Regions from separate parts of the Parabacteroides sp. ASF519 genome, predicted to be linked through region 1. Evidence: riboswitches for the same ligand, from Rfam matches in the RefSeq annotation. Region 1 holds a riboswitch; the other holds the start of a gene.
What was found. A riboswitch is a leader RNA that binds a small molecule or an ion and turns the genes downstream of it on or off. The one in region 1 is predicted to bind cobalamin.

Region 1 (7,675 bases):
GTAGATAACGCCCGGAGCTTTTCGTTCCAGCGGCATCTGGCATTTCTTTCCGACAATCTCGCCTTTACCGTCGATCGGGTTACCCAGCGGATCGATTACACGACCGATCATGTTTTCGCTTACGTTGATGGAAGCGATGCGACGTGTACGTTTCACCGTGTCGCCTTCTTTTACCTGGTCGGTCGGTCCGAGCAATACGGCACCTACGTTATCTTCTTCCAGGTTCATCACGATGGCTTCCATTCCGTTGTCGAATTGCAACAATTCATTGGCTTCGGCATTGTCCAGCCCGTAGATACGTGCCACACCGTCACTGACCTGAAGCACAGTGCCCACCTCTTCCAGATGGATCGTGGTGTTGATACCTTCCAGTTGTTCGCGTAAAATGGCGGAAACTTCACTTACTTTTATCTGGTCTGTCATACGTTTTTCTTTTTTAATTTTTTTCGATTAGCTGATTTCTGATTTCCCGCAGTTGCCGGGCGTAACTGGCATCTATCCGGGTATTACCGATACGGAGCACGAAGCCACCGATCAGTTCCGGCTTGATCACTCCCATGAATTCGATGGTGTTGCCGGTTTCTTCCTTCAGCCGTTTCTTTAAATGTTCCTGTGTCGCTTCATCTACCGGAGCCGGCGTCTTGAACAACACACGGGTGATCTTTTTGTCTTTCCGGTACATATGGATATAAATATATGCCATTAGCGGTAACAAGCTCTCTCTCTTGTGCTGAAGTACCAGGCGGATAAAACGGGTGAACAACTCGCATACTTCCAGGCCGGCGGCGGTAGTCAGCAACTTTACTTTCTCCTCCAGGGGAAAGATGGGGTTGTCGAGCACCACTTTCAGTCCCGGCTCCTGCTCGAAACTGATGGTCAGCATCTTCATGTCATCATATACCCGGTCCTCCTGCCGCTTGTCTTTTGCCAGCGAAAAGAGTGCTTTGACGTACCGGGAAGAGATTGTACCTACGTCCATATCTTATGATTTACTAAACGAAACATTGTCGAGCAGCCCGTTGATGATCTTTTCCTGTTCATCGGTACGGCTGATTTTCTCTTTCATCACTTTCTCTGCAATGGCGACTGACAGGTCGGCGATTTCGGTGCGGACTTCGCGGATGGCTTTGTCCTTTTCTTCCCCTATCCGGCGTGTCGCTTCCTCCAGTTGCAGATGTGCCTCAGCGGATGCCTTTTGCCGGGCTGCGCTGATAATCTGTTCTTTTTCGGCCAGGGCTTGTTTCAGAATCTCATTCTGCTGCTCTCTTGCCTGGGCAAGAATCTTTTCGCTTTCGGCCTGGATGCCGGCAAGTTGTTCGTTTGCCTGGCGGGCCGATTCGAGGGAATGATCGATGTATTCTTTCCGTTGTTCCACGGCTTTGATGATTACCGGGAAACCATATTTGGAAAGAATAACAAAGACGATTCCGAAAGAAAGGATCATCCAGAATAAAAGCCCTGCGTCTGGTGTGAGCAATGACATAGTTTACTTTTATTTATTGGAACAATCCTAAGAAACATACTACGATCGCAAACAGGGCAACACCTTCTACCAAGGCACCCATGATAAGCATGGACGTACGGATGTCACCGGCTGCCGACGGTTGGCGGCTGATACCTTCGACGGCACCTTTACCGATCAATCCGATACCTATACCTGCACCGATAGCAGCTAATCCTGCTCCTACTGTTGCTCCAAGTTTAGCGATGCCTGCACCGGCTGCTGCTTGTAATAAAATTGCTGATAACATAACTCTCAATCTTTAAAATTAGTAATCTTATTATTAATAAATATGTTTGTTCATTCCCGTACTTTGGCCAATCCGATATAGTTGGCCGACAACAGGGTGAATATATAGGCCTGAAGGCATGCCACCAACAGTTCGAGGCAGTTCATAAACACGGTGAACAATACGGATACGATTGTCATCGTGCCGTTTATGGCTGTTCCCATCGAGGCGGTGATGAATATCAGGCAAGTCAACGCCAGAATGATTGTATGTCCGGCCATGATATTGGCAAACAGACGGATCATCAGGGCGAACGGCTTGGTGAGTATGCCGAAAAATTCCACGAAGGGCATGATCGGCAACGGTAACTTCAGGAAGATAGGGGCATTGGGCCAGAATATCTCCTTCCAGTATTCCTTGGTAGCGAACAGGTTCACTGCCAGGAACGTACATAAAGCGAGCACGGCGGTAATGGTGATATTACCGGTGATATTGGCTCCTCCCGGGAAAATCGGAATAATACCGATCAGGTTGTTTATCAGGATGAAGAAGAAGACCGTCAGCAGATAAGAAGAGAAAGGCTTATATTCTTTGCCGATTCCTTCCTTCACTACGCCGTCATGTATGAACATGACCGCCATCTCCATCAACCCGGTAAATCCTCCGGGGGCTTCATACGGATGCTTTTTATACCAACGGGCGGTACGCAGCACGATGAAAAGCAGTAAGCCGCAACTGAGAAGCAGGCCGCATACGTTTTTGGTAAGCGACAAGTCCCAGGGTTTTACTTCTTCGCCTCTGCTGTTTTTCTCTACCACCTTTCCGGCATGTTTCCCTTCCTTGGAGATGTAATAGTTATGATGCACATTACCATGATGCAGGTGTGAGGAGAGGAACAAGTCCCATCCGCGTTCTTCGCTTTTCAGCAGGACGGGCAGCGGTATGGAAATCTCTTTTCCGTTCCACTCCGTGATGTGCCAGGTGTAGGCATCCTTGATGTGTGAGAATACGATATCCTGCACATCTACCTCACCTTGTTTCGCATCCGTGGAGGCGCTTACCGGAAAGCTGATGCAAACCAGTAACAAGAAAGTAAACCAAAACAGGCCGTTATTTTTTATTCTGTTCATCTTTTTCTTTTTTCTCACTAATCATTCTCTTTTTCTCAAACAGATACAATGTATATGTTTCCAGTACAAGATAAATGAAATAGAACAACATCATCGTGAAGCCGAAGGCTTTCAGGTTCTGTCCGACCAAAGCGGCATAAAGCCACAGGAAAACCAGTGCGAGCGTGAATTTGCAGAGGCGGACTACCATATAAGTAACAACTGTGACGTCTCCGTGTTTCCGTTTGACATGATCCAGAAAATAGATCATTAACATACTGCTTAACCAGTAAAACACCGGTATCGACGGATACCACTCAAAATAATGCGAAGGCCAGATGGTGTATAACAAGCCTCCCAGGGAGACGCCGATAACTACATTAATAAAGGTAGTCAAGCCCATTAGCTTCATTCTTAATCTACCGCTCATGATCGTATTTTTTTATTCGATGCATACGGACAGGATATCGTCTTTTATCTCGACGAATCCGCTCTGTATTTTTATTTCTTGTTCTTTCTTTTCATCTGTCTGGTACCGGATAACGCCTTCTTCCAGGGCTGCGATCATCGGAGCGTGATGGGGCAGGACGTCGAATGAGCCTGCCGTACCCGGAAAGGATACATAATCTGTCTCTCCTTTGAATAAAACACCACCAGGGGATATGATTTCCAGTTCCATACGTTTTTAATTTGCTTGTTCTGCCAGTTTCTTTCCTTTTTCAATCACATCTTCAATCGTTCCTACATTCAGGAAGGCCTGTTCAGGGATATCGTCGGTTTCACCGTCCATGATCATATTGAATCCGCGGATGGTGTCTTCGATAGAGACCATTACGCCCGGTACGCCGGTGAATTGTTCCGCCACGGCGAAAGGCTGCGACAGGAAACGTTGTACACGGCGGGCGCGGTTAACCGTCTGGCGGTCCTCGTCCGAAAGTTCCTCCATACCCAGGATGGAGATAATATCCTGCAACTCCTTGTTACGCTGGAGTATCTGTTTCACACGCTGTGCCGTTTCGTAATGTTCCTTGCCTACGACCAGCGGGTCGAGGATACGGGATGTCGATTCCAGCGGGTCGACTGCCGGATAGATACCCAGTTCGGTAATCTTACGGCTCAGCACGGTGGTAGCATCCAGGTGCGTAAAGGTCGTTGCCGGTGCCGGGTCGGTCAAGTCGTCTGCCGGCACGTAAACAGCCTGCACGGAGGTGATGGAACCTTTTTTCGTAGAGGTGATACGTTCCTGCATGGCTCCCATTTCGGTAGCCAGTGTCGGCTGATAACCTACTGCCGACGGCATACGTCCCAACAGGGCGGAAACTTCGGAACCGGCCTGCGTGAAACGGAAGATATTATCTATAAAGAACAGTATATCGCGAGTCTCGCCTTCCGGAGCCAGGTCGCGGAACGATTCGGCGATGGTCAATCCCGAGAGGGCGACCGACGAACGTGCTCCCGGCGGTTCGTTCATCTGTCCGAACACCAGTGTCGCCTGCGATTTAGCCAGTTCTTCGTGGTCTATCTTCGACAGGTCCCAATGACCGGCTTCCATACTTTCCTTAAATTCTTTACCGTAACGGATTACATTCGACTGTATCATTTCGCGCAGCAGGTCGTTACCTTCACGGGTACGTTCACCCACGCCGGCGAAAACAGAAAAACCGTTATTCTTTTTGGCAATGTTATTGATCAGTTCCATGATAAGAACCGTCTTTCCGACTCCGGCGCCACCGAACAACCCGATTTTACCTCCTTTGGAATAGGGTTCCAGCAGGTCGATCACCTTGATACCGGTGTAGAGCACCTCTTTGCTGGTTGTCAGATCTTCAAACTTCGGCGGCTCACGATGGATAGGGAGAGCTCCTTTTTTATCCAGCATTTTCATCCCGTCGATCGGATCGCCTGTCACGTTCATCAAACGCCCCTTTACCTGATCGCCGACCGGCATGGTAATGGGCGAACCGCATGATACGGCTTCCATTCCTCGTTGCAGTCCGTCTGTCGTATCCATAGCGACTGTACGGACTGTGTTTTCCCCAATGTGTTGCTGAACTTCCACGATCAGTATTTTCCCATTAGGACGGGTTATCTCCATGGCGTCATGAATACGGGGTAGCACTATTTTCTCTTCTTTTTCATTATCGAAGTGAATATCCACGACTGGACCGATAACCTGTGAAACATAACCTTTTGTTTCTCCCATACAATTCTTTTTAAACCTCGTCAATATATTTTTTCAACCGTGCAATATTACGAAAACAACCTGTCGGAAACCCGAACATATTACTTTTTTGGCTTTTTTGCATTTAGTTAAACTTTAAACTAATTTTATAGTCATTCTGAAATGAACCAATTGTTTTGTGATATGGAACAATTTGAGGAAAAATTACGCTGTTTTTTGAAGAATAAGGAGTGGCATTTTGTGTGCGGAGTGGTTTGGGGGATGGTGGTCTGATCTGTTAAATTATATTACCAGGAGTAGTATTTTAAATTATCAGGTATAGTAATTGATATTATTTGTATTTTTGTCACCGGATTATGGTGTAACGGTTTGGCTTCCGCTGACCGTTAGTAATAGGGAATCCGGTGCAAGTCCGGAGCTGTACCCGTAGCTGTAAGTTCTGCAACCCCGGCAAATCTTGTTGCCACTGAGGATTTTAGGATCCTTGGGAAGGCGGCCGATCATGGGAGAACAAGTCAGAAAACCTGCCATTATTCTATATATACAATGCCTCGGGTAAGGTGTTGATGGAACTTGATATATGCGTACATTATTTATTATAGTATTTATATGCCTGTCAGGCATATTTCTGTGCGTGCCTGTTCTGCACGCACAGCAGATCGATACGACTGTTTATCACCAGCTGAAAGGTGTTGAGGTCGTGGAAAAGGCGCGTCCTTCCACAACCCGCGAAGCTACACCTTTACAAGTTATGGACCGAGCCGGTTTCGATCGGCTGGGGTTGCATGATTTGTCGGAAGCAGTAACACATTTCTCCGGTGCTGCCGTTAAGGATTACGGTGGAATAGGAGGGTTGAAAACAGTTTCCGTACGTAGCCTCGGAGCACAACATACGGCTGTCAGCTATGATGGCGTAACGATCACCGATGCCCAGAGCGGGCAGGTAGATATAGGCCGTTTCTCGTTGGATAATGTGGAGAGGGTGTCGTTGTCGATCGGACAGACAGATGATATTTTCCAGACGGCACGGATATATGCGTCGGCAGGAGTGTTGAATATAAAAACGATGCAACCGGATTTTACAATCCGTCCGTTTCATGTAAAGGCACAGGTAAGGGCCGGTTCATTTGGTTTGGTTAATCCGTATCTGCGTTATGAGCAGAGGCTTGGAAAGCATTTTTCAGCAACAGGGCAGGTCGATTGGCTCCGAGCGGATGGTAATTATCCCTTTATCCTGAAAAACGGGATGCAGGAAGATAAGATGAAACGTAAGAATAGTGATATAGAATCTGTAAGAACAGAGTTGAATATCTTTGGCGATCTGGGCCGGGGCGGTAGTCTTTCTTTAAAAGGTTATTATTTTGATTCGGAACGGGGATTGCCTGGTTCGGTAATTTTGTATAACGACTATTCAGGCGAGCGTTTGTGGGATAAGAATGCTTTTGCACAAGCTTATTATCTGAATCGTTTTAATTCTCATTTTGTATTGCAGGCACAAGCTAAGTTTAATTATACCTGGAGTAAATATGTGAATGTGAACAATAATTATGAAGATGGCTCGCGGGTAGACCTTAATACTCAACGTGAATATTACGGTTCTGCATCAGCTTTATATTCTCCTCTTGAACATTTGTCTTTTTCGTTAACTACCGACTTTTCTCTTAATACATTGGATAATAATATCCCGAACTGTCCTTTTCCTACACGCTATACTTCTTTGTCGGTACTGGCTGCCCAATATCAGGACAGCCGTTTTACAGCAACAGCCAGTTTGTTGAATACGTTCATAAGGGAAGAAGTGCGACGGGGCGATCGTCCAGATGACCGGAAGCGCCTTTCTCCTGCAGTTAGTATCTCCTGGCGTATTTTTTCTGATCAGAATGTTCGTATCCGTGCTTCTTATAAGGATATTTTCAGAGTTCCGACATTTAACGACCTGTATTATCTCCGGATAGGGAATACAAATCTGAAACCCGAGCGCGCTACCCAATATAACCTGGGTCTTACTTGGAGCGGTGAACTCTTTTCGTTTTTGCCTTATGTAAATGCAACTGTCGACGGATACTATAATCGTGTTCGCGATAAAATAGTTGCACTTCCTACCCTGTACATATGGAAAATGATGAATATGGGAGAAGTTGCAATTAGTGGCATCGATGTGAATCTGTCTGCCGAAATACCGCTTTGGCAGCAGTTTAACCTGATGTTACAGGGGGGCTATACCTGGCAGAAAGCGATCGATATAACAGACGAAACAGCAAAAAACTATCGCAATCAGATCCCTTATACTCCTCGTCATGCGGGTTCAGCTTCTTTGTCCGTTAATAATCCGTGGGTGAATGTTACTTATAGTTTGACTGCAGCCGGCGACCGGTATGCTCTGCCACAGAATATAGAAGATAATTTGATAAAACGGTATGTAGAACAGACTATCTCTATTAATCGCGAATTTTCAATCCGTTCCTGTAAGCTTCGCCTGCAGGGGGAAATTGTTAATATAGGAAACATCACGTATGATGTTATTAAATTTTATCCGATGCCGGGACGTTCCTTCCGGGTAACGGTTTTGTTCAGCTTTTAATGTGTAAACTAATATATTTAAATATTTATTTTATGGAAAAGAAAAAGTTTCTGTTTGTTTCTGCCTTGTGTGC
Region 2 (7,675 bases), 4.9 Mb from region 1:
CTGCAGTGATTGAGGAACATAAATAACCTGAAAGAAGATGAAACATTCTGTTTACCTGATTTTTATAACTGTTTTTACAGTCGTGTTGGCAGCCCGGGCAAAGAATCCGGTGAAAATAGTCACTATCGGAGGTGGAGGGGTTGCGGTTTCCGTAAATAATCAGATGAGTTATCAGCAAATGGTCGATCAGATGATCGATTACTGGCAAAGGCAGTTGTCAAAAGTGTTATTACATAAGCCGGATCTGATATTATTAACGGAAGCATGCGATCGTCCTTCCGGATTAACTACGGCAGAGCAGTTTGAATATTATAAAGTAAGGAAAGATCAGGTAAAGGATTACCTGGCTTCGGTAGCAAAAGATAATCACTGTTATATTGCTTTTGGAACCAAAAGGGAAGAAAACGGAAGCTGGTGGAATTCATGTATACTGCTTGACCGACGTGGAAAAGTAGCCGGTATATATAATAAGAATTTTCCTACTATCCAGGAAATGAATGAGATCATGCCTTCTGATGAAGCAGAACTCCTGCTATGTGATTTCGGGACTGTTGCTTGTGCTGTTTGTTTCGATCTTAATTTTGATGAGTTGAGGGAACGGTATGCTCAGCAAAAACCGGACATAATTTTGTTTCCATCAATGTATCACGGAGGTTTGGAACAAAGCAAATGGGCTTATTCCTGTCAGGCTTATTTTGTTTGTGCCTATGGTTTTCTGAATGCTCCGTCGGAGATACGTAACCCATTGGGAGAGGTGGTCGCCTCAAGTACGAACTATTATAATTATGCTGTGGCTACAGTCAACCTTGACCGTAAATTGGTACATCTCGATAATAACTGGGAGAAATTGACCGCTTTGAAAAGAAAGTACGGTGATCTTGTTTCTATCTCTGATCCCGGACGTATAGGGGCAGTGATGATCACCAGTGAACATGATTCGATTTCAGCAGACCGGATGATAGATGAATTTGATATTCAGTTATTGGACGATTATTTCAATCAATCCCGTGCTGTTCGTGAACAAAAATTGATTAAAGCTCCGGTAAAAGACGCAATAGATGAATATCGTAAACATAATAAATAAAATTTATAGGATCTGCTACCGTAAGATGTAAAAATATCTCTATATTTGCGCTATGCATTGTTCCGAGCCTGTATCCGCGGGTAAGGATTAAAAGGGAACCGGGTGTGAATCCCGGACAGTCCCGCTGCTGTGAGCTTCATAACGTATCAGGCATACTTTTGCCACTGTTCTGTAAGGGGAATGGGAAGGCGCTTGATCCGGAAGTAAGTCAGAAGACCTGCAAGGCATATTATTTCGACGGCTTCGAGGAAAGGCCGGATGAGAAAAACAAGACATCTGATGTCTTTCTATTCTTGTTCCATTCCCAGTTTGCTGTCCTTTTAGGATCTGTTTTTAATTATTTTGCCATAATAATTAGGAAAAGAAGCATGGTTCGGTTGACGGGATGAGCTCCGTCGGTGGTCCATGCTTTTCTTTTTCAAAGACTGAACAGTTAAGACGGAATACTTGTTTATTATTGGAAAAGTATGTTTATTTGCAGATAGTATTTATAAAACAACAGGCAATATGAAAAAGGTTACAGGTTTAGTTTTGATTATTTTGATGGCATTTATTGCTGTTCCCGCTAAATCCCAATTGAAGTTTGGGGTAAAAGGTGGTTTGAATATATCGTCCGTTCATTTGAATTCAGATATTCTGAAAGCGGATAATGTGACTGGTTTCCAGATCGGTCCGATGATCGAGACAACGATTCCTCTGATTGGAGTAGGGTTGGATGCGGCTATCCTCTATTCACAGAAAGGGATGGATGTGAAATCGGAGACAGGAACTTCCACGAATGTGAAAACAGATTATATCGATGTCCCGGTGAATTTGAAATGGAAATTCGGACTACCTATCATTAAAGGATATCTGGCTGCCGGTCCGTATATCGGTTTCCGTGTAGGTGGCGATAAATTCTGGGAGATTCCCGGAAGTGTAGTAGGACAGGTGAAAGCGAAAAACTTTAGTGCCGGTCTTAATTTTGGTGCAGGTGTGGAACTGATCAGCCATTTGCAGGTCGGTATAAACTATGGCCTGGGACTGACTGATAATTACAGTGCGGAAAAATATGATCTGAATGCCAAGAACCGCGGATGGTCGGTGACAGCCGCTATCTTGTTCTGATAACAGACAGAAGATATGAGGGGCCGGGCTTTAACAGTCCGGCCTTTTTTGTTACTTTTGACCTCGGAAATGAAATATGCAGATGTCATACTACCCCTGCCGTTGGAGAATAGCTATACATATAGTATTCCGACGGATCTGGAGGCAGCCGTAACTCCCGGTTGCCGGGTCATTGTTCATTTCGGCAAGAAACGTTACTATACTGCCATTGTGATGGAAGTACATGAACGCAGGCCGAATACGGACTTTGAGACGAAGGAGATTTATGCCCTGCTGGATGCCAGCCCAGTACTAAGGAGGCCGCAACTTCGCTTTTGGAAATGGATCGCCTCCTATTATATGTGTAAACTGGGGGATGTCTATAAAGTGGCTTTACCTTCCGGGCTGAAACTGGAAAGCGAGACGGCTGTCACTTATAATGCCGATTTTGAGGCAGACGGTCCTTTGCGTCCTAATGAGCAGACTGTGCTGGATGCTTTTAAAGGAGTGCTCAAGTTAACAGTTTCGGAGTTGGAAAAGAAAACAGGCCTGCGCAATGTCGTTCCCGTAGTTGCTTCCCTGATGGCCCGTGGGGCAGTGGAGGTCAGCGAAGAGATGAAACGCGGGTTTGTTCCGAAGATGCAGACATTTATCCGTCTGTCTCAGGAATATGCAACCGAAGAACGCTTGCAGGAAGCCTTTGCTGATTTTAAGCGGGCCAAGAAGCAGGAACTTTTGCTGGTTTGCTTCCTTGATCTGAGCCACGCATTAAATCCGGCATTAACCGTGGAAGTATCCAAAAAAGAATTACTGGAACGCAGCGGTTGTTCATCAACGATATTGGACGGGTTGCTGAAACGGGGAGTCCTTGAAAGCTATGAAAAAGAAGTGGGGCGTTTGCAGGTTCCGGTATGCCGTTTGCAACCTCTCAGTTCGCTTAGTCCGGCACAGGAGAAAGCGTATAGCGAGATACATGATACCTTTACTTCTAAAGATGTTTGCCTGCTTCACGGAGTTACTTCCAGCGGTAAGACGGAAATTTATGTACGGCTGATAGACGAGGTTCTGAAGCTGGGACGGCAGGTTCTATATATGCTTCCTGAAATAGCTATTACGACGCAGATCACCGAACGGCTGGCTAAACTGTTCGGTAATAAGCTCTTGGTATATCATTCGAAATTCTCGGATAACGAGCGTGTGGAAGTATGGAACAAACTCCTGCATGGGAACGAACCGATGGTAGTGCTGGGTGTACGTTCTTCTCTCTTCCTGCCATTCAAGGACCTGGGACTGATCATTGTGGATGAGGAACATGAAAATACGTATAAGCAGCAAGATCCGGCCCCTCGTTACCATGCCCGCAATGCTGCAATCGTGCTGGCGGGAATGCATGGGGCAAAGACGCTGCTGGGATCTGCTACCCCTTCGATCGATTCTTATTTCAATGCAACGACTGGTAAGTATGGACTGGTAGAGTTGGTTACCCGTTACGGTGACTGCCTGATGCCGGAGATTATAACTGCCGATATAAAGGAACTGAAGCGGAAAAAGATCATGAAGGATACACTTTTCTCCCCGTTATTGGTCGAGAAAGTAAATGCGTCCCTGGCACGCGGTGAACAGGCTATCTTGTTCCAGAACAGGCGTGGGTTTGCCCCGCTGATCGAATGTAAGAGTTGTGGCTGGGTGCCTCATTGTGTGAACTGTGATGTCAGCTTGACCTATCATAAATATCATAACCAATTGGTTTGCCATTATTGCGGATATACCATCCAGTTACCGCCTCATTGTCCGGAATGCCAGAGTACGGAGTTGAAGATGATGGGTTTTGGGACAGAGAAGGTGGAGGAGGAAATAGCTTCCCTGTTCCCTTCGGCGAAGGTCGAGCGGTTGGATTTCGATACGGCACGTACCCGTACGGCTTACGAACGCATCATTTCCGACTTTGAGAAAGGAAAGACGCAAATCCTTATCGGAACGCAGATGTTATCGAAAGGATTGGATTTCGGAAATGTCAGTGTTGTTGGAATCCTGAATGCCGATAACCTGATGAACTATCCCGATTTCCGGGCTCACGAACGTGCTTTCCAACTGATGGTGCAGGTAAGCGGACGAGCAGGGAGAAGGGATAAACGTGGTACGGTTGTTTTGCAAACTTCCCAGCCGGAACATCCTCTGATACGGATGGTGCAGCATTTTGCTTATAAGGAAATGGTTCGTTTGCAGTTGAGCGAGCGTAGCATGTTCCGGTATCCTCCTTATTACCGGTTGATCGTGTTGGTGCTCCGGAGCCGCAATGAGTCGGTTTTGCAGGAACTGTCGGTGATCTATGCCGAGAAACTGCATGCCCGTCTCGGAGAGCGGGTACTGGGACCTGTCACCCCTCCGGTAACACGTGTGCAGACTTTGCATATCAAGAAGATTGTGTTGAAAATAGAGATAGCCGCCGCCATTGCCCCTGTCAGGGAAATACTGGAGGTTGTCCATTCAGAGATGCAACGCTATTTGCCATTCAGGCAATTGCTGGTGCATTATGATGTGGATCCGGCTTGATAATTGAATATTGAAAATTGAGAATTGAAAATTATGGGAGAGAAGAAAGAGTATAAGATATTGTTTGTTTGTCTGGGGAATATTTGCCGTTCTCCGTCGGCGGAGGCTGTGATGAAGAAGCTGGTAAAAGATGCCGGCCTTGACAATTATATAGAAGTCGATTCGGCAGGTATCATGGGATACCATGAGGGAGAACGTGCCGACCAGCGGATGAGGGCGCATGCCTCCCGCCGGGGATATATGCTGGATTCTATTTCCCGTCCGGTTCGTACGACTGACTTTTATGATTTTGATCTGATCATTGGAATGGACGACCGGAATATAGATGACCTGAAACGGAAAGCTCCCGATCTGGAATCAGTAGCTAAAATACATCAGATGACGGAATATTCCCGTAATAAGTTGTATGATCATGTCCCTGACCCGTATTATGGGGGCGCCTCCGGTTTTGAGTTGGTACTCGATTTGTTGGAAGACGCCTGTGGAGGATTGCTCGAAACTATTTCTTCAGGTCGGGATAACTGATACGGGTGTGGAACATTGTTTTCAGCTTGTCGACAAACACGCTTTTGATCGTCTCTACATCCCGGAACGTCAGCGGGGCACTTTTCAGTAATCCGTCTGCTATCTGTCCGTCAATAATTTTATCCACCAACTGTCTGATGCTTTCTTCCGTATGCTCTTTCAGGCTGCGGGAGGCGGCTTCAACGGAGTCTGCCATCATCAGCACGGCAGTCTCTTTCGAGAACGGGTTCGGTCCCGGATAAGTAAACGTCTTTTCGTCGATCTCTTTATCCGGATATTGGTTTTTGAATGAATTATAGAAATATTTAGCCTTTCCTAATCCGTGATGTGTACGGATGAAATCGACGACAGCCTTGGGCAACAATGCCTTTTCAGCGATCCTGACTCCATCGGTGACATGATTTATGATCACTTTGGCACTCTGGTCGAAACTTAGTTGGCTGTGCGGATTCACGCTACTTTGGTTTTCGGTGAAGAAAGCCGGGTTTGCCATCTTCCCAATATCATGATACATGGCTCCTGTACGGACCAGTTGGGCATTTGCTCCGATTTTTGCAGCGGCTTCCGATGCCAGGATAGAGACCTGCAAGGAATGCTGGAATGTTCCGGGAGATGTTTCCGACAACTTTTTAAGAATAGGCGTATTGATATTGGATAGTTCCACCAGCGTGATGCTCGATACATATCCGAATGTTTTTTCCAGCATATAAACCAGGATGTAAGTAAACATCAGCAGGATGAAATTGATACCGAAGTATAGAAGCATCAACCAGTTGATCTTGTTGAAGTCCGCCTCTTGATACAAGGCAAGGCTTATATAACATAACGTATAGGACATAAAGATCAGGAATGCGCAGCGAATCAGTTGCGAACGTTCCGACAGGTCTCTCAGACTGAATGTAACCACCATTCCGGCAATGATCTGTAACAGCAGGAACTCATGCGGGAAAGGTACCATCAGCGAACAGATCAGCACGATGACCAGATGCGTAAATAGGGCTGTACGCGAATCGAAGAAGGTCCGGACAACAATAGGCACGATCGCATAAGGCAGGATATAAACATTGAACAGCGCATAAGTGACGCATAACTCCGTTAATATGCAACTGACAAATATGCATAGAATAAGGAAAAGCGCATTCCGCCTGTTGTGCAATATCTTTAACCGGAAAGACCACAGGTATAACCAGAAACAGAAGATAATGCCGCAGACCAATACAAACTGCCCTCCGAGAATAATGCTTTGGCGTTGTGCACCACCCGATTTGGTCTCGTGCACAATCTTCAACGAACGCAGTACATTATAGGTATGGTTATCAATAATCTCCCCCCTGTCTACAATACGTTCTCCGGCCTGTACCATACCGTTCGCCAAGGATACGCTCCGGAGCATATCGTCTTTTACTTTCTCTGACATCGCTTCATCATACGATATATTTTCCTTCAGATAGTTATTTATATCGCAGGATTGCAGGACCGATTTGTCTAGCCGCGGCGGACAGTTGTTTATGATAAACTCATAAGCCGTTTTTATGGTGAAAAAGTCACTGGCATATCGGGAATGAGCGATATTGTTCTCCAACAGATTGACACGCTCATAGTTATCCTTTTTCAGTTTTTCCTGTTCCTGTGATGAGATAATCCCGTTTTTATATAGGCTGATCAAACTATTTTCGATATAATGCATATAGGCAGGTGTCGCTTTCCGGTTCAGGCCATCGGTATAGGCGGCCCGTAATTTGTCGACTTCTGTGTTCTCGACAGTCGCATCCATACGGAAATACGGTTCGAAGTTTTTCAAAACGCTATCTTTCTCGGCATCGACTTCTGCATCAGTCTTGTAGATAGGAAAATCGCTTGGAGCCGTCAGTAATCCGTACCTCCAGGGTTTACCTTCATAGAACTGGTAACGGAACTTTCCCTCGCGAGGAAAAAAGTAGGCGATCAGCAAAGATGCCACGATGAAATATACGGCTGGGTGTATACTATAGTTTTTTAGTTTCATAAGATTCTCATTTGAGGGCGAAATGTACATAAAAAAGTTTAGTAAGAGAAAAAAAAGGACTACTTTTGCCGCATTATTATAGAATGAAATAATTATGACTCAAAGGAAAGTTAGAGTCCGTTTTGCACCCAGCCCGACAGGGGCGCTGCATATCGGAGGTGTTCGTACAGCTTTATACAACTATTTATTTGCCAAACAGAATGGCGGAGATTTGATCTTACGTATTGAAGATACCGACTCTCAACGGTTTGTTCCGGGAGCGGAGGCTTATATTATTGAAGCGCTTACCTGGTTGGGTATCAAATTCGACGAAGGTGTGAACTTTGGTGGCGAATACGGTCCGTACCGTCAGAGCGAGCGAAAAGCTATTTACAGGCAATATGTCGACCAGTTGCTGAATGACGGTCTGGCTTATATTGCAT

Region 2: another riboswitch for cobalamin. It lies ahead of C825_RS24270 (porin family protein); the one in region 1 lies ahead of C825_RS04260 (TonB-dependent receptor plug domain-containing protein).

Annotation. Positions count from the first base shown of each region.
Region 1 is NZ_AQFV02000006.1:1,106,228-1,113,902, forward strand. It holds gene atpA (F0F1 ATP synthase subunit alpha) at 1-423, opposite strand, end outside; gene C825_RS04225 (F0F1 ATP synthase subunit delta) at 437-979, opposite strand; gene atpF (F0F1 ATP synthase subunit B) at 983-1,483, opposite strand; gene atpE (ATP synthase F0 subunit C) at 1,497-1,751, opposite strand; gene atpB (F0F1 ATP synthase subunit A) at 1,802-2,860, opposite strand; gene C825_RS04245 (hypothetical protein) at 2,841-3,269, opposite strand; gene C825_RS04250 (F0F1 ATP synthase subunit delta/epsilon) at 3,282-3,518, opposite strand; gene atpD (F0F1 ATP synthase subunit beta) at 3,525-5,042, opposite strand; cobalamin riboswitch at 5,362-5,567, shown strand; gene C825_RS04260 (TonB-dependent receptor plug domain-containing protein) at 5,602-7,602, shown strand; gene C825_RS04265 (YncE family protein) at 7,635-7,675, shown strand, end outside.
Region 2 is NZ_AQFV02000006.1:6,034,720-6,042,394, reverse strand. It holds gene C825_RS24280 (heparinase II/III domain-containing protein) at 1-26, shown strand, start outside; gene C825_RS24275 (carbon-nitrogen hydrolase family protein) at 38-1,084, shown strand; cobalamin riboswitch at 1,125-1,323, shown strand; gene C825_RS24270 (porin family protein) at 1,592-2,191, shown strand; gene priA (replication restart helicase PriA) at 2,261-4,723, shown strand; gene C825_RS24260 (low molecular weight protein-tyrosine-phosphatase) at 4,757-5,248, shown strand; gene C825_RS24255 (HD family phosphohydrolase) at 5,223-7,253, opposite strand; gene gltX (glutamate--tRNA ligase) at 7,348-7,675, shown strand, end outside.